Regions from separate parts of the Actinoplanes sp. NPDC051859 genome, predicted to be linked through region 4. Evidence: riboswitches for the same ligand, from Rfam matches in the RefSeq annotation. Region 4 holds a riboswitch; each other region holds the start of a gene.
What was found. Region 4 has a riboswitch for cobalamin ahead of ACIA1L_RS17070 (ribonucleoside-diphosphate reductase subunit alpha). Riboswitches for the same ligand answer to the same signal wherever they lie in the genome.

Region 1 (4,205 bases), on a different contig from region 4:
AGCGACTGGGCGTAGGTCGACCATTCCACGGTCATCGGTGCCTTGCGGGCGACGTCGCCGTAGATGATCGGCGGCCGCACGCAGCGGGAGCCGTAGGACTGGACCCAGCCGTGGTCGGTGGCGGCGAACCCGTCGAGCTGTTCGCCGAAGTACTGCACCATGTCGTTGCGCTCGGGTTCGCCGTGGACGAGCACGTCGAGGCCCAGTTTCTCCTGGAGGCGGATGACGTGGGCGACTTCGGCGCGCATCCGCTCGGCGTAGCCGGCCGCATCGAGGGTGCCGGCCCGCAGGTCGGCGCGGGCGCGACGCAGGTCGGTGGTCTGCGGGAAGGAACCGATGGTGGTCGTGGGCAACGGCGGCAGATTGAGCCGGGATTGCTGGGCGACGGCCCGCTGGGCGTAGGCGCCGCGCTGCCGGTCGGCTGGGGTGAGGGCGGCGAGTCGCGACCGCACGTCGTAGTCGGTCCAGGCGGCCGGGACCGGCGGGAGCGACTCGGGCAGGTGTGCGGTGCCGTCCCGCAGCGCCGTGCCCAGCAGCACCACCTCGTCGACCTTCTGCCGGGCGAAGGCGAGCCGGGCGAACAAACCCGGGTCGAGGCGCTTCTCCGCCGACAGGTCGACCGGGACGTGCAGCAGGGAGCACGAGGTGGACACGGCAACGTGGTCGGCGAGCCCGGTGACAGTGGCCCCGGTGGCGACGGCCTGCCGCAGGTCGGTGGCCCAGATGTTGTGGCCGTCGACCAGGCCGGCGACGATGGTCTTGCCGTGCAGCGGGCCGGCGGCGGCAAGCCGCCGCAGGTTGCCCATGCCCGCGACGAGGTCGAGACCGACGGCCTCGACCGGGGTGTCGAGCAGGGCGGGCAGGGCGTCCCCCAGCTCACCGAAGTACGTGGCGACGAAGATCCGCGGCCGGTGCTCCACCTCACCGAGGCGGGTGTACGCAGCCCGCAGCGCTTCGATCTCGGTTGCGGTGCGGTCACCGACATAGGCGGGCTCGTCCAGCTGCACCCACGCAACGCCCGCCGCAGCCAGAGTGGTCAAGATCTGCGCGTAGACCTCGACGAGGTCGTTCAGCCGGGCGAATGGGTCGGCACCCTTGGCGAGCAGCAGGAACGTGGCCGGTCCGACCAAGACCGGCCGGGTGTCGATGCCCAACGCGTGGGCTTCCGCGTACTCCTGCAGCGCCTTGGCCGGGTTCGCCGAGAAAACAGTGTCCGGGTCGATCTCGGGAACCAGGTAGTGGTAGTTGGTGTCGAACCACTTGGTCAGCTCGAGCGCCGGTTCAGCGTCCACGCCCCGCGCCATCGCGAAATAGGTGTCCAGGTCGGACAGGCCGAGCCGCGCGAACCGCTGCGGCACGGCGCCGACAGCGACGGCGGTGTCGAGGACGTGGTCGTAGTAGGAGAACGTGTTGGACGGGATCGCGTCGAGGCGGGCGTTGCGCAACATCTGCCACACCTCGGACCGCAGCCCGGCCGCGGTGGCTTCCAGCTCAGCGGCGTCGATCTTGCCAGCCCAGTAGGCCTCGACGGCCTGCTTCAACTCGCGGTTCGCGCCGATCCGCGGATAGCCGAGTACGGTGCTCTGCCCGAAGGTACTGCTCACCGGGGGGTCCTTCCCTCGAAGTGCCCGGCAGAACCCGAGAAGCACAAAGGGAAGGCGGGCACGGTGGAGTGCCCAGGCTTCCGCTCTGGCCCTCCCGAGAGGCCGCCGGCGGCGCACACCGGTCGGCGTACGCAGCACTGGCAGGTCTTCGGACTTGCGGGCATGACCATCACGGTCGCCTACTGGCCGTCGCTTCCCAGGCGCCGATGGCGGCACCCAGTGCTTCATGACGGCGGTCGTTCCCACTCACCGCTGCGGGGCAGTCCCGGTCTTGCACCGGGTTCCCTCTTACGACGCCCGCTCTGTCAGGAACGGGCGAACCAGCACCGTCAGCCATCCTACGGACATCCCTGGCGGACGGGCCAGGGATGTCCGGGTGCACGCGTCAACCAGCCGACACGACGCTCACGATCGCGGCTGCGGTGCCGGTGGCGATTTCCTCGATCTCGGCGGTGGTGGTGGTCAGAGGCGGACCGAGCAGGATGAGATCGCCGTTCACGCCGTCAGCGCAGCCGGTGCCGGCGTACAGCAGCAGCCCGGCCTCCCGGGCCGCGGCCAGGACCCGCTCGGTGATCTTCTCGGCGCGGTCGAACGGTGCTTTGGTGTCGGGGTCGGCGACGATCTCGACGCCGACGAGCAGGCCACGACCACGGATGTCGCCGACGTGCGCACAGTCGGCCAGCCCGGCGTGCAGCGTGTCGCGCAGCAACTCCCCCGACTTGTGACTGGCGGTGACCAGGTCCCGGTCGTGCATGATTTTGAGTACGGCACGGCCGGTGGCGGCGCCGACCAGGTGGTGCGAGTACGTGAAGCCGTGCGTGAAACCGGTCTCCGCGATCGTGTCGTGCACGCGTCCCGAGGCGACGGCGAGGCCCAGCGGCCAGTAGCCGGACGCTGCGCCCTTGGCGGACACGAGGATGTCGGGGCGCACCCCCCAGTGGTCGACGCCGAACCAGGTGCCGGTGCGGCCGAATCCGGTCATGACCTCGTCGGCGATGAGCAGCACGCCGTAGCGGCGGCACACCTCGGCCACGGCCGGCCAGTAGTCATCGGGCGGCACGCAGGCGCCCAGCGCAGCGCCCGCGATGGGTTCGGCGATGAACGCCGCCACCGGCTGCGCCTCGAACAGCTCGGCCAGCGCCGCCGCATGCCGGGCGCCGCAGCCCACCGGGTGGGTGTCCGGAAAAGCACACCGATATTCGTACGGTGTGGACGTCTGCGTGGCGTGCCCGAGCCACGGCAGGTACGGCTTGCGCAGCGACGCCCGCCCGGATGCGTCCAGAGCCCCGCGCGAGTTGCCGTGGTACGACCCGACCCGGCTGACGATGGCGTGCCGGTCCTCGCCGCGGGCCAGGTGGTAAGCGCGAGCCATTTTGAACGCGGTCTCCACCGCCTCGCTGCCGCCGGAGACCGGGAAGATCTTCGGGTCGTCCAGGGGCAGCACGGCCGCGAGGTCGTCGGCGTACGCCTCGAGGACGTCGGCGCGGAACACCGAGCCGTGCGCGTAGGCGACGGCGTGGGCCTGCTCGGACTGGGCGTCCAGCACCGCGGCCTCGCCGTGGCCGACGCCCACCACGATGGCACCGCCGGCGGCGTCGAGGTAACGCTTGCCGGCGGTGTCCCACATCTGCGTGCCCAGCGCCGAGCCGATCCGCGGTGCGTCCTCGGCCACCCGGCCGAACACGTGACTCATTTCAGGTACGCGCCTTCCGGGTCGAGTTCCTCGCGCAGCAACCTCAGCTCTTCGTCGCTCGGCGCCTCGGTGGTGGCGAGATCGTCAGCGACCTCGACCTCCCAGCCGGTGGCCTCCCGCACGTCGTCCACCGAGATGCCGGGGTGCACGCCGGTGAGCACGAGCCGCCGCTCGGCGCCCTCCCCGGTCATCGTGTAGACACCGAGGTCGGTGATGACCTTCGACAGCCGCCGGCCGGAGCTGGTCCGGAAGTCGATCTTCTGCACGAAGGATCGCTTCGACTGCCGCATGAGGACCATGACCTCGCCGGCGTTCTGCGCGATCTCGCAGGCGCCACCGGACCCGGGGAGCCGGATCTTCGGGTGGGCGTAGTCACCGATCACCGTGGTGTTGATGTTGCCGTGCCGGTCGAGCTGGGCCGCCCCGAGGAAGCCCAGGTCGACCAGCCCGGCCTGCAGGTAGTACTGGAAGAGCTCCACCATGCTCATCACCATGTCGGAGCCGGTGACCAGGCACGGGTCGCCGATGGACAGCGGCAGCCGGGCGGGCCGGGCGCCGTAGACGCCCGACTCGTAGATCAGCTGCATGCCCGGGTTGACCGTGCGCTGGGCCAGGTTGACCGCGATGTTCGGCAGCCCGATGCCGACGAAGCAGACGTTCTGCCCGGCCATCGCCCGGGCACCCGCGACGACCATCATTTCGGTACGGGTGTAGCTCATCGGTACGCTCCGTAGTCCACCGAGCCGGACGGCGCCGGTTCGGGTGTGAGGTCGTCGAAGTAGTGCTCGCCCAGCTTGGCCAGGTACTCCGAGTGGTCCTTGGTGCCGTGCACCCACTCGTCCAGCCAGGCCGTGAGCGCGGCCTCGTCCTTGCTGATCCGCTCCCAGTCGCGGTAGAAGCGGTTGTCG
Region 2 (4,205 bases), on a different contig from region 4:
CTCGGGGCTGGACCGCTGCTGCGCGGCTGGCGCGGTCTGCTGATGGCCGCCTCCCGCTGGTGGCAGCTCGAGCAGCTCTACCGGGCCAACGCCAAGTATCAGCCGGACTGGACGCCTCGGTTCCTCTGCTACCCGCGCGGCCGAGACCTGCCGCGTGTCGCCCTGGCCGCGGCCATCGCCGAGGGATTCGTCACTCCGCCGGGACAACGCCGACCGGCCCCGGCACGATCTGCCGCGGCGATCGTCCCGACCGTCCTGCCCGAGCCCGCCGCCGCAGAAACGAGTGTGCCCCGTTGAACAGCATCGTCATCACCAGCGGCTGGCTGATCGCCCTGCTCGGCGCCCTGACGGTCCTTGCCGCCGTGGCGACCGCGAAGTTCTGGGACCGCGGCCGGTTCCGCACCGCGCACCGGGCCGCCGGCCTCATCCTCGTCCAGCTGTTGCTGCTGCTCAGCATCGGCGCCGTAGTGAACAAGCAGGCCAACTTCTACGTCACCCTGGGCGAGCTGTTGGGACAGAGCGCACCCGACGGGTACGCCGCCACGATCCCGCACAACGCCCCGCGGCTGACTTCCGACAACACGGGTCACGACGCCATCGCCCGGTGGATCGCCGAGCACCCGGGCGGCGCCGACAAGGGCACGGTGATCCCGGCGATGTTGACCGGCGCCCGGACGGGCTATCACCTGCCCGCACAGATCTACCTGCCGGCTGGCTACACCGCTCCCGAGGCCGCGCGGCGGGACTATCCCGTGGTGATGTTCCTGGCCGGCTATCCGGGCACGGTGGACAGCTGGCTCAAGACGATGGGCGTCGGCGCAGCCCTGGACAAGGCGATCAACGCTCGGGCTCTGCCACCGATGATCGCCGTCCTGCCCGAGCAGGACCCGGTCCGCGGCAAGGACAGCGAGTGCGTGGACTCGGCCACCGGGGTCCGCGCCGACACCTTCCTCACCTCCGATGTGCCGGAGATCCTCACCCGACATTTCCGGGCGGCCAGCGGTCCCGAGAACTGGGCCGTCGCGGGCTATTCGACCGGCGGCTTCTGCGCCTTCAACCTGGCCCTGCGGCATCCCGACAAGTTTTCCGCGGCAGCCAGCCTCTCCGGCTACTTCCGGCCCATCATCGACCGCTCCACCGGCGACCTCTACCAGGGCGACCTGAACCTGCGCCGGGCCAACGACCCCCGGCTGACCATCAACGAGCGCCGGCCCCGGCCCATGCATCTGTTCCTGTCCGCCGGGCTCGGCGACAAGGAGGCGCTGGCAGACCTGCACGCCTACCGGCCGCTGATCCGTACGCCGGACGTCGCCACCGTCTACGACAGCCGCCCGGGCGGCCACAACTTCGCCACCTGGAACGAAACGCTCCCGGCGCTGTTCCAGTGGCTCAACGGCTGGCTCGCCGCGCACCCCGACCGCGGCCAGCAACCGGACACCCGGACCAGCTGACCAGATCAGAGCGGCCCGGCGCGGATGGGCAGGTGCCCAGCCGCTAGGGTGGGCGCGCCGTGGTGTTCGGGAAGCCGGTGTGATGCCGGCGCGGCCCTCGCCACTGTGATCGGGATGCCGGAGGCCACCACAAGGTCACTGGGCGCAAGCCTGGGAAGGCCGGCCATCGGCGCACCACCCGTCAGCCAGGAGACCGGCCACGGCACCGTTTCGACCCGTCCACGAGGTGCTGGAAGGTGGTCCCGCTGTGCGGTCCTCCCTGTCCTGGCGCGTAACCGCGCCGCTGTCCGTCCTGTTCGTCCTGCTCGCCGGGTGCGGCGCCACCGATGCGCCGAAGGCCGCGCCGGGGGCGTCCGCGGGCGGGCCGGTCACGCTCGCCAACTGCGGTACGCCCGTCACCATCGCCAAACCGCCGACGCGGGCGGTGACCATGAACCAGCCGGCGACCGAGATCATGCTCGCGCTCGGCCTGCAGGACCGGATGATCGGCACGGCCTACCTCGACGACGCCATCCTGCCCGAGTACGCCGCCGCCTACGCGAAGGTGCCGGTGCTCGCCAAGGAGTACCCGGCCAAGGAGAAGCTGCTCGACACCGAGCCGGACTTCGTCTACGCGTCGTTCGCCAGCGCATTCGGCACCGAGGGTGTCGGTGACCGGGCCGAGTGGCAGAAACTGGGCGTGAGCTCGTACGTCTCGGCGGCGGGCTGCCCGAAGGAGACCCGCCTGGCAAAGCTGGCCCTGACCGACGTCTTCACCGAGATCCGCGAGATCGCCGCCGTGTTCGGGGTGCCGGACCGGGCCGAGCAACTGATCGCCGAGCAGCAGGCCCGGATCGTCAAGGCCAAGGCGAGCGGCCGGGACGCGAAGGTGTTGTGGTGGGACGCCGGCACCGACGCTCCGAGCGTCGGCGCGTGCTGCGGAAGCCCCGGCATGATCATGGCCGAGGCCGGCGTCACCAATGTGTTCGCCGAGCTCACCGGCTCCTGGGCTGACTCGAGCTGGGAAGCCGTCGTGGAGCGGAACCCGGACGCGATCGTGTTGATCGACGCAAGTTGGGACCCCGCCGCCGCCAAGAAGGCGTTCCTGGCGAAGCACGCCACGCTGAAGGACCTGCCCGCGGTCAAGAATCAGCGGTTCATCGTCGTCCCGTTCTCCGCCACGTCGGCCGGCGTGCGCAACGTGCTCGCCGTCGAGGCGCTGACCGCGGGGCTCGCGAAGGCCGGCAGCTGACTCCGGTCAAGGTCGGCGTTCTCGCGGTCGCCCTGGTCCTCTCGGTGGGTGCGGCGGTCACGGTCGGACCGGCCGACCTTTCCCTGCGTACGGTCGGCGAGGTGATCGCCGGCCACCTCGGGCTGACCACTGCCGACGTGCCGCTGATGCGCGACCACATCGTGTGGGAGTTGCGGCTGCCGCGGGTGCTCGGCGCCGCCGTCGTCGGGGCCGGGCTGGCCGCGGCGGGTGCGGTGCTGCAGACCGTGACCCGCAATCCGCTCGCTGACCCGTACCTGCTGGGGGTCTCGTCCGGAGCGTCCCTCGGCGCGGTCGCGGTCGTCGTCCTGGGCGTCGGTGGTGGGGTTGCCGCGCTCAGCGGCGGCGCGCTGATCGGCGCGCTGGCAGCGTTCGGGCTGGTGATCATCGTGGCCGGCGGGCGGGCGGCGCTGCGGCCGACCCGGGTGGTGCTCGCCGGGGTGGCCGTCGCCCAACTGTGCGCGGCGCTCACCACGTTCGTGATCATCTGGGTGGCGGATCCGCACGCCACCCAGTCGATCACCTTCTGGCTCTCCGGGTCGCTGGCCCGGGTCGACTGGACCGCGCTGGCCTGGGCGGCACCGGTGCTCGGCGCCGCGCTGCTCGTGATCGGCGCGCAAGCGCGGGCGCTCAACGCGTTCGCCTTCGGGGAGGAATCCGCCGCCACCCTCGGCATCGATGTCCGGCGGGTCCGGCGGGTGCTGCTGATCACCACCGCCCTGGTGACCGCCGTCCTGGTCGCGATCAGCGGCGCGATCGGCTTCGTGGGGCTGATCCTGCCGCATGCCGCCCGCCTCTTCACCGGTCCCGATCATCGGCGGCTGCTGCCCGTCGTGGTGTTGGCCGGCGCGATCTTCATGATCTGGGTGGACGCGGCCGCCCGGACAGCATTCGAGCCGCGAGAGCTACCCGCCGGGGTCCTCACCGCTCTGCTGGGCGTGCCCGCTTTCGTCTGGCTGCTCCGCCGCCGAGAGGTGCGCTGATGCTCGAGATCAACGACGTGTCCTGGTCGGTGCCCGCCGTCCACATCCTCGACGAGGTCACCTGCGCTGTGCCGCCCGGTGCGCTGGTCGGGCTCCTCGGCCCGAACGGTTCCGGCAAGACGACGCTGCTGCGGGTGGCGGCCGGCCTGATCCGGCCGGAGCACGGCCGCGTGTCGCTGGGCGAGTCCGACCTTGCCACGCTGTCCTGGCTCGCCATCGCCCGACGGACGGCGCTGCTGGCTCAGCACGCCGAGACCGAGCTGGACCTGACAGCGCTGGACGTGGTGCTGCTGGGGCGTACGCCGCACCGAAGCTCGCGCTGGGCCGATGGTGACACCGACCGGGCGGTCGCGGTCGAGGCCCTCGCCCGGGTGGACCTGGCCGGGTGGGCGGATCGTCGCTGGCAGACCCTGTCCGGCGGGGAACGCCAGCGCGTGCAGCTTGCCCGGGCACTCGCCCAGGAGCCGGAACTGCTGTTGCTCGACGAACCCACCAACCACCTCGACATCGGCCACCAACTGC
Region 3 (4,205 bases), on a different contig from region 4:
CATGTTCCTGCTCGACGAGCCGGCAGTGGCGCGGGATTCGGGAGGATGCATGGACGTCGTCATCGGGATCGACACCGGAACTACTGCGACGAAAGCGGTTGCCGCCGGCCTCGACGGCGAGGTCCGCGCTGCCACGAGCGTGCACTATCCGCTGTCCGTGCCCGGCCCGGGCCGAGCCGAACTTGACCCCGCCGAGTTGCGCGACGCCGCCGCCAAGGCGCTCGTCACCGTGGCGCAGGAGTGCCGGGAGCGTGGCGACCACGTGCTCGCGGTCAGCCTCAGCGCCTTCCTGCACGGCCTTGCGCCACTGGACGGCAGCGGTACCGCCGCCGGTCCGCTCATGACCTGGGCGGACAACCGTTCGTCGCCGCAGACCGAGGCGATCGTCGCGTCTGGCCGCGCCAAAGCCCTGCAGGCCCGCACCGGCACGCCCGTGCATCCGATGTCGCCGTTGGCGAAGTTGGCCTGGTGGCGTGCGCACGAGCCGAGGATGCTGCGAGACACTCCGCGTTGGGGCGGCGTCAAGGAGATCGTGCTGGGCGGCCTGGCCCGGGCGGATTTCGTCGTCGACCTGTCGGTGGCGTCCGGCACCGGGCTCTACGACATCCATGAGCGTCGGTGGGATCCCGAGGCCCTGGATCTCGCCGGCATCGACGCCACCCGGCTCGCTGAAGTCGTGCCGACCACCACCGCTCTGCGCCTGCATCCCGACGTCGCCACCGCGGCCGGGTTGGCCCCGGACACCCCGCTCATCATCGGCGCCGCCGACGGGCCGCTCGCCAACCTCGGCGTGGGCGCCACCCCGCCCGGCGTCGCCGCGGTCTCGCTGGGGACGAGCGGAGCGTTGCGGACGGTCGTGGGCAAGCCCACCGCCGACGCTGCCGGGCGGCTCTTCTGTTACGCCCTCACCGAAGACCGCTGGGTGCTCGGCGGCGCCGTCAACAACGCCGGTTCGGTGGTGCGCTGGGCCGGCCAGACGATGGCGGAAGGCTTCGACCGTCCCGCCGCCGAAGGCGAGGACGCCGACGTCCGCGACGCCGCGCTGCTGGTCGAAGCCGCGGCGGTGGCGGCGGGCAGCGACGGCCTGCTCTGCCTGCCGTACCTGCTGGGGGAACGGGCACCGTGGTGGCGTGGCGGGATGCGCGGGGCCTATCTGGGGCTGCGCCGCGAACACGGCCGCGCGCATCTGGTCCGCGCTGCCGTCGAGGGGGTGTGCCAGCAGCTGGCCCTGGTCCGGGACACCTTCGGGGCCGAAGGGATCGAGCTGAGTGAAGTCCGCGCCACCGGGGGAGCGGTGGCCTCCGAGCTGTGGGTCGAGATCCTCGCCGCGACGCTGGACCTGCCCGTCGCCATCGCCGACACGCCGGAGGGTACCGCGATGGGCGCCTGCCTGCTCGGGCTGCACGCCATCGGCCGCCTGCCCGACCTGGACCGCGCCGCGGACCTGGTCGACGTCACCGCGCGCACCCACCCCGACCCGGCCGACGCGGCGCTGTACGGGCGGCTCCGGCCGCTCGTGGAACGGTCTGCACTGGCAGTCACCGACGTCCTGACCGAACTGGACCGGCTGGCGCCCTCGCCGCTGCCCGGCACCGAGAAGGCGGTCGGCGCCCGCGACGAGCACGTCCCCGACAGACCGCACTGATGCACCGGCGCCGCATTCGGCCGCCGGCCCGTGGAACAGGCCAGCCGCCGTGGGCGCAAGGTGGCGGGGTGCTCGCCGCGGGCCGCCCGCGCTGTCCTGCGAGTGCCGGGTGGCGGCCGGGTGAGGATGGCCACGACGGGTCGCGTTGACGGCGCGGGCGGCGGTGCGACAGAGTGACCGACGAGCGGTAGCGGAGGAACCCGGTGCAAATCCGGGACGGTCCCGCCACTGTGACCGGGCGGCTACGGCCGCCTGGGAGTCAGGAGACTCCTGCCGCTCGCTCCCTTTGACACGCGGGCGTGGACACCCGCGGGAAGGATCGTGGCGTGACGCCGTACCCGTTCTCCGCCGTCGTCGGGCTCGACGATCTGCGCCTTGCCCTGCTGCTCACGGCGGTGTCTCCGGCCGTCGGCGGGGTGCTCGTCCGCGGCGAGAAGGGCACCGCCAAGAGCACCGTCGTGCGCGCCCTCGCCGCGTTGCTGCCCGAAGTCGACGTCGTCCGGGGCTGCCGGTTCGCCTGCGACCCGACGGCGCCCGACTCCGGCTGCCCAGACGGCCCGCACGAGGCCGACGCTCCGCACGGGCACCGGCCCGCCGCGTTGGTCGAGCTCCCGGTCGGCGCCACCGAGGACCGGGTGGTGGGCACGCTCGACATCCAGCGTGCGCTCGCAGACGGTGTCAAGGCGTACGAGCCGGGTCTGCTGGCCGCGGCACACCGGGGCGCCCTCTATGTCGATGAGGTCAACCTGCTGCCCGACCACCTGGTGGACCTGCTGCTGGATGCGGCGGCGATGGGCCGGGCACATGTCGAGCGCGACGGCGTGTCGGTCAAGCACGCCTCCCGGTTCCTGCTGGTGGGCACGATGAACCCGGAAGAGGGCGAGCCGCGGCCGCAGCTCGTCGACCGGTTCGGGCTGGTGGTGACCGTGGCGGCCCCTCGGGACGCGGTGCAGCGGGCTGAGGTCGTCCGGCGACGGCTGGCGTACGAGGCAGACCCGGCCGGGTTCGCGGCCAGCTTCGGTGCCGCCGAGGAAGCTCTCGCCGCGCGGATTGTGACCGCGCGGGCCGCCCTGCCCGCGGTGCACCTGCCGGACGCCGAGCTGGACCGGATTGCCCGGGTGTGTCTCGCGTACGGGGTGGACGGCATGCGCGCCGACATCGTGGTGGCCCGGTGCGCGGTGGCCCTTGCCGCCTGGCACGGCCGGGACCGGGTCACGGCCGACGACATTCGCGACGCCGCCCGGCTGGCCCTGCCGCACCGCCGCCGCAAGGACCCGCTGGACCCGCCCGGCACCGATGAGCAGCGCCTCGAAGAGGCCCTCGAGCAGGCCGACGCGGAGGCCCCGCCGGAGTCCGACGACGACCCGGACGGCGGGCCCGACGGCGGCAGCCCGGACGGTGGGCCCGACAACGGTGGTGGGCCCGACAACAACGGTCCAGACAACGGTCCTGACCAGGGCGAGCCCGGTGGTAGCGGTCCCGGCAGCGGTGCTGCGGGTGCCGACCCCGGCGGTGGTGCGGATGACCGTGGTCCGGAGCCCGCAGCCGACCGGGATCCGCGGGACGCCGCGGATCCGCGGGAGCACACTGAGGACAAGCCTGGGCAAGCCGCCGGCGGTGCGGCGCAGGCGGGAACGGCGTACCGGCCGCGCACATTCCGCATCGGCGCGCGCGGTGAAGGCGGCCACGCCGGTCGACGCTCACCGGCCTTTGCGCGCCGCGGCCGCGTGGTCGGCTCCCGGGTGCCGCACGGCAAGCTGGCCGGGGCGCCGCACCTGCCGGCCACGCTCCGGGCAGCCCTGCACCGGCGGGCCACCGCGACACCCGTTCCCGGGTCGTTGCGGGCCGTCTCCTGCGTGCAGCCGCGTGACCTGCGTGAGGCGGTGCACGTCGGGCGGGAGGCCAACCTGGTCCTGTTCGTGGTCGACGCCTCCGGCTCGATGGCGGCCCGTCAGCGGATGACTGTGGTCAAGACCGCTGTGCTGTCGCTGCTGCGCGACGCGTACCAGCGCCGGGACCGGATTGGCATGATCACCTTCCGGGGCTCCACGGCCGAGCAGGTGTTGCCACCGACCTCCAGCCACGAGGTCGGTGTGCTGCGCCTCGCGAGCCTACGGACCGGGGGCCGCACCCCCCTCGCGGCCGGGCTGCGGCAGGCCGCCGCCACCAGCGCCACCGAGCGCCGCCGCGATCCGCGCCGCCGCCCGTTGCTGGTGGTCGTCACCGACGGGCGAGCCACCAGCGGCGGCGACCCGGTCGAGGTCGCGCCCGCCCTCGCCGGGGTCGCGACCGTCGTGGTCGACTGCGAGTCCGGCCCGGTGCGGTTGGGCCTGGCCCGCCGCCTGGCCGCCGCCCTGCACGCCGACGTCATGCCGTTGGACGCACTCGCTGCCAACGGGCCGGGCGCCCACGGATCCCACCGGAGGGCTGCCTGATGCCGCAGGGACAGGTCACCTCGGTGCCGAACGACGGCCTCACCACCCGCCAGCGTCGCCGCCAAGCCGTCCTCGCCGTGCACACCGGACACGGCAAGGGCAAGTCCACCGCCGCGTTCGGCATG
Region 4 (4,205 bases):
TGGCGTAAGAGCACTAAGTCCAGCGCAAGCGGCCAATGCGTCGAGGTCATGGTTACGGACCTTGAAGTTCTCGTTCGTGACACCAAGGACCGGAGCAAGCCGGCGCACCATTTCACCCACGGTGAGTGGGCGGCGTTTACCGGTGGTGTGCGGGACGGCGAGTTCGACCTCTAGTGATCTCTTACAGCGACATGCCTCGGCGGGACAGCATCGTCCAGCCGAGGCGTGTCGTCCTGCACACGTCTCTTGAGCGGATGGCGGATTAGTGAGCGCTGGTCGGCGCCAACTGTTTCAGGCCCATCGGCGCTCTTCTTTGTCCGCCCACCAGGTGACGAGTTGTTCCGCAATGGTCGAGGTGGGGAACCGGTCTGCGGCGGTGCCGAGATGCCGACAGATTTCTTTGTCTAGCCACGCCCCGGCGTCGGCGACGTTGCCTGCGCAGTCGAGTGTGACCAGTACAGGACCGATCAGGTAGTCGTACCCGCCGGGACCGAAGGCGTCGGTGAGGAGCTCACGCACTTCGTGGACTGCCTCCTGGTGCCCGGCGGCCATGGCGCGGACCTGATCGTCGGGATCGTTCGCCAGCTGCGTAACCAGTTCAGTGACCGCCTGCAGGTCCATGCTCGGGATGTCGCGGGTCACCGCATACAGGGCGTAGTAGCGGGTTTCGGCGTCGTCGTCGTGGCAGAGCCGCAGCAGCGCATCGGCGGCTTCGGGTTCCACCTGGTCGAGGTTGACCAGGCCTGGCAGGGCAGCCGCGACGTGAAACCGCACCCACTCGTCGGGGTGATCCGCGAGGGCAACGACCTGCGGCAATGCTTCCTTGTCGTGGTGATAGCCCAGTGCCGACACGATCCAGTGCAGCACGGCAGGATCGGTCTCTTCGCGAAGCCGGGTACGCATCAGCGCAACCGTCTCGTCGCGGAAGGGCCGATGTCCATCGGGCTGCTCATCGCCGAGCTCCCGCAAGATCCGCACACCCAGTTCGCGCTGCTCGGCGTCGCTGTCGCAGGCCAGTGCGGCGGCGCGGTCGAAGACCTCCCGGGTCGGCCGCCGGTGCAGGGCGACGAATGCCGGCTGCGGAGCGTCACCGTCATCGTCTGTCATCTCTCGCCGCGCTAGCCGCAACAACACATCAAGTGACAGTTCGTCCGGCGTAGGCATAGCGGCATCGCTCACACTCTCAAGTGTGTACTCACCGCGGGTGGCGATCTCGGGAACACACCATGTGGGGTTGTGGTTTTCGGGGGCCACCCAGATATGGTGTTGCCCGCAGCTGGTTCGGCCGTGCCGTGAGGGTGGGGTCGAGGCAAGAGGGAACCCGGTGGAAATCCGGGACTGCCCCGCAGCGGTGAGTGGGAACGACCGCCGTCACACAGCACTGGGCGCCAAGCCTGGGAAGCGACGGCCAGTAGGAATCGAGTTCGACGCCCGCGAGTCCGAAGACCTGCCAGCGCGCCGCGCACCGTTGGGGTGTGCGGCGGTCGAAGGCCGCGTGGGACGGCCGACGCCCCTGATGCTCTGCGGCGGTCAGTGAGCTGCGAGCTGGTGGTGTCTGCCCCCGCGTGCCCGAAGGCCATGGGCTCGCGAGGAGAGGGCATGACGCTCACACCGGAGAAGACCACCGTGCCGGAGCAGCGGCGGCACGCGATGCAGGTGCGTAAGCGCAACGGGGACCTGGAGACCGTCGACGTCAACAAGATCGTCAAGGCGGTCGAGCGGTGGGTGGCTGACCTCGGTGAGGTGGAGCCGCTGCGGGTCGCCACCAAGACGATCAGCGGCCTGTACGACGGCGCTACCACCGCTGAGCTGGACAAACTGTCGATCCAGACCGCCGCTGAGCTGATCAGCGAGGAACCGCAGTATTCGAAGCTTGCCGCTCGGTTGCTCGCTGCCTATGTGGACAAGGAAGTCCGTAACCAGGGTGTGGCGAGTTTCAGCCAGTCCATCCGTTATGCCCACCAGCAGGGGCTGATCGGCGACGAGACCGCCGCGTTCGTCGCCCGGAATTCGCGCAAGCTTGATGACGCCGTCAACCTCGATGGTGACCTGCGGTTTGAGTACTTCGGCCTGCGGACCGTCGCGGACCGTTACCTGCTGCGCCACCCGGAGACGCGGGAGGTCGTGGAGACTCCGCAGTACTGGCTGCTGCGGGTCGCGTGTGGCCTGTCGACCGAGCCTGGTGAGGCGATCGGCTTCTACCGGCTGATGTCGTCGCTGGCGTATCTGCCCAGCTCACCCACGCTGTTCAACTCCGGGACCCGGCACACGCAGATGTCGTCGTGTTTCCTGGTGGACTCGCCGAAGGACGAGCTGGACTCGATCTATGAGCGGTATCACCAGGTGGCGAAGCTGTCGAAGTTCTCCGGCGGCATCGGCATCTCCTGGTCGCGGGTCCGCGGCCGGGGCGCGCTGATCCGGGGCACGAACGGCAAGTCGAACGGCATCGTGCCGTTCCTGAAGACCCTCGACGCGGGTGTCGCCGCGGTCAACCAGGGCGGCCGGCGTAAGGGTGCGGCCTGTGTCTATCTGGAGCCGTGGCACCCGGACGTCGAGGAGTTCCTGGAGCTGCGCGACAACACCGGCGAGGAGTCGCGCCGCACGCACAACCTGAACCTGGCGAACTGGATTCCGGACGAGTTCATGCGTCGGGTCGAGGCTGACGCCGACTGGTCGCTGATCGACCCGTCCGACGCCCCTGAGCTGCCCGACCTGTTCGGCGAGGCCTTCGACGAGGCCTACCGCCGGGCGGAGAAGAAGGCCGTTAAGACCGTCAAGGCCCGTGATTTGTACGGCCGGATGATGCGTACCCTGGCCCAGACCGGCAACGGCTGGATGACGTTCAAGGACGCGTCGAACCGCCTGTCGAACCAGACCGGCGCCCCGGGTAACACGATTCACCTGTCGAACCTGTGCACCGAGATCCTCGAGGTAAACGCCGACGACGAGACCGCGGTGTGCAACCTCGGGTCGATCAACCTGAGCGCGCACATCAGCGACGGCGGCGTCGACTGGGAGAAGCTGCGCGCCACGGTGCGGACCGCGGTGGTGTTCCTCGACCGGGTGATCGACATCAACTTCTACCCGTCGGAGCAGGCCGCTGCGTCGAACCCGCGGTGGCGGCCGGTCGGGCTCGGGCTGATGGGGTTGCAGGACGCGTTCTTCCAGCTGCGGCTGCCGTTCGACTCGGCGCAGGCGAGGGAGTTGTCGACGCGCGTGCAGGAGGAGATTTTCCTGACCGCGTTGGAGTCCAGCGTGGCGTTGGCGCAGCAGTTCGGTCCGCACCCGGCGTATTCGGAGACTCGGGCGGCGAAGGGCGATCTGCACCACGAGTTGTGGGGTGCCACGCCGGAGCAGACGTCGCGGTGGGCTGAGCTGAAGACGCAGATCGCCGAGCACGGGTTGCGGAACTCGCTGTTGATCGCGATCGCGCCGACCGCGACCATCGCGTCGATCGCCGGGTGTTACGAGTGCATCGAGCCGCAGGTGTCCAACCTGTTCAAGCGCGAGACGATGTCCGGCGAGTTCCTGCAGATCAACACCTACCTGGTCCGGGAGCTGAAGGCGCGCGGGCTGTGGACGGCACCGGTCCGGGACCAGATCAAGCGGGCCGAAGGTTCGGTGCAAGGCATCACAGAGCTGCCGGCCGAAGTGCGGGAGTTGTTCCGCACGGCGTGGGAGTTGCCGCAGAAAGCCCTGATCGATCTCGCGGTTGCCCGCGGGCCCTACATCGACCAGTCGCAGTCGCTGAACCTGTTCCTGAGTGCGCCGACCATCGGCAAGCTCTCCTCGATGTATCTCTACGGCTGGAAAGCCGGGCTGAAGACGTCGTACTACCTGCGGTCGCGGCCCGCGACGCGCATTCAGCAGGCCACCACCTCGGTGCTCCCGGCGGTCGCTGCGTTGCCGACGGTGTCCGACGAGGAAGCCCTGGCCTGTTCCCTGGAAAATCCTGAAAGCTGTGAGGCCTGCCAGTGACGACCATTCCCGAACCCCGCACCACCGACACCACACCCGCCCCGGCCCAGCGGCAGATGTTGCTCGACCCGGGCATGGACCTGACGCTGCGGCCGATGCGGTACCCGCACTTCTTCGACCGGTTCAAGGACGCGATCAAGAACACCTGGACCGTCGAGGAGGTCGATCTGCATTCCGACCTCGCCGACCTGGCGAAGCTGTCGGCGGCCGAGCAGCATCTGGTGTCG

Region 1: linked by a shared signal. The riboswitch ahead of metE (5-methyltetrahydropteroyltriglutamate--homocysteine S-methyltransferase) and the one ahead of ACIA1L_RS17070 (ribonucleoside-diphosphate reductase subunit alpha) in region 4 are both predicted to bind cobalamin.
Region 2: linked by a shared signal. The riboswitch ahead of ACIA1L_RS25420 (ABC transporter substrate-binding protein) and the one ahead of ACIA1L_RS17070 (ribonucleoside-diphosphate reductase subunit alpha) in region 4 are both predicted to bind cobalamin.
Region 3: linked by a shared signal. The riboswitch ahead of ACIA1L_RS24380 (VWA domain-containing protein) and the one ahead of ACIA1L_RS17070 (ribonucleoside-diphosphate reductase subunit alpha) in region 4 are both predicted to bind cobalamin.

Annotation. Positions count from the first base shown of each region.
Region 1 covers NZ_JBITBX010000013.1:130,240-134,444, forward strand. Annotated here, with positions in the region: gene metE (5-methyltetrahydropteroyltriglutamate--homocysteine S-methyltransferase) at 1-1,604, opposite strand, end outside; cobalamin riboswitch at 1,726-1,944, opposite strand; gene ACIA1L_RS28195 (aspartate aminotransferase family protein) at 1,990-3,297, opposite strand; gene ACIA1L_RS28200 (CoA-transferase subunit beta) at 3,294-4,016, opposite strand; gene ACIA1L_RS28205 (CoA transferase subunit A) at 4,013-4,205, opposite strand, start outside.
Region 2 covers NZ_JBITBX010000011.1:12,948-17,152, reverse strand. Annotated here, with positions in the region: gene ACIA1L_RS25430 (phosphatidylglycerol lysyltransferase domain-containing protein) at 1-297, shown strand, start outside; gene ACIA1L_RS25425 (alpha/beta hydrolase) at 294-1,451, shown strand; cobalamin riboswitch at 1,495-1,668, shown strand; gene ACIA1L_RS25420 (ABC transporter substrate-binding protein) at 1,699-2,682, shown strand; gene ACIA1L_RS25415 (FecCD family ABC transporter permease) at 2,727-3,683, shown strand; gene ACIA1L_RS25410 (ABC transporter ATP-binding protein) at 3,683-4,205, shown strand, end outside.
Region 3 covers NZ_JBITBX010000010.1:73,239-77,443, reverse strand. Annotated here, with positions in the region: gene ACIA1L_RS24385 (gluconokinase) at 50-1,645, shown strand; cobalamin riboswitch at 1,814-1,938, shown strand; gene ACIA1L_RS24380 (VWA domain-containing protein) at 1,972-4,080, shown strand; gene cobO (cob(I)yrinic acid a,c-diamide adenosyltransferase) at 4,080-4,205, shown strand, end outside.
Region 4 covers NZ_JBITBX010000006.1:66,355-70,559, forward strand. Annotated here, with positions in the region: gene ACIA1L_RS17060 (DUF397 domain-containing protein) at 1-174, shown strand, start outside; gene ACIA1L_RS17065 (HEAT repeat domain-containing protein) at 292-1,107, opposite strand; cobalamin riboswitch at 1,261-1,470, shown strand; gene ACIA1L_RS17070 (ribonucleoside-diphosphate reductase subunit alpha) at 1,600-3,978, shown strand; gene ACIA1L_RS17075 (ribonucleotide-diphosphate reductase subunit beta) at 4,035-4,205, shown strand, end outside.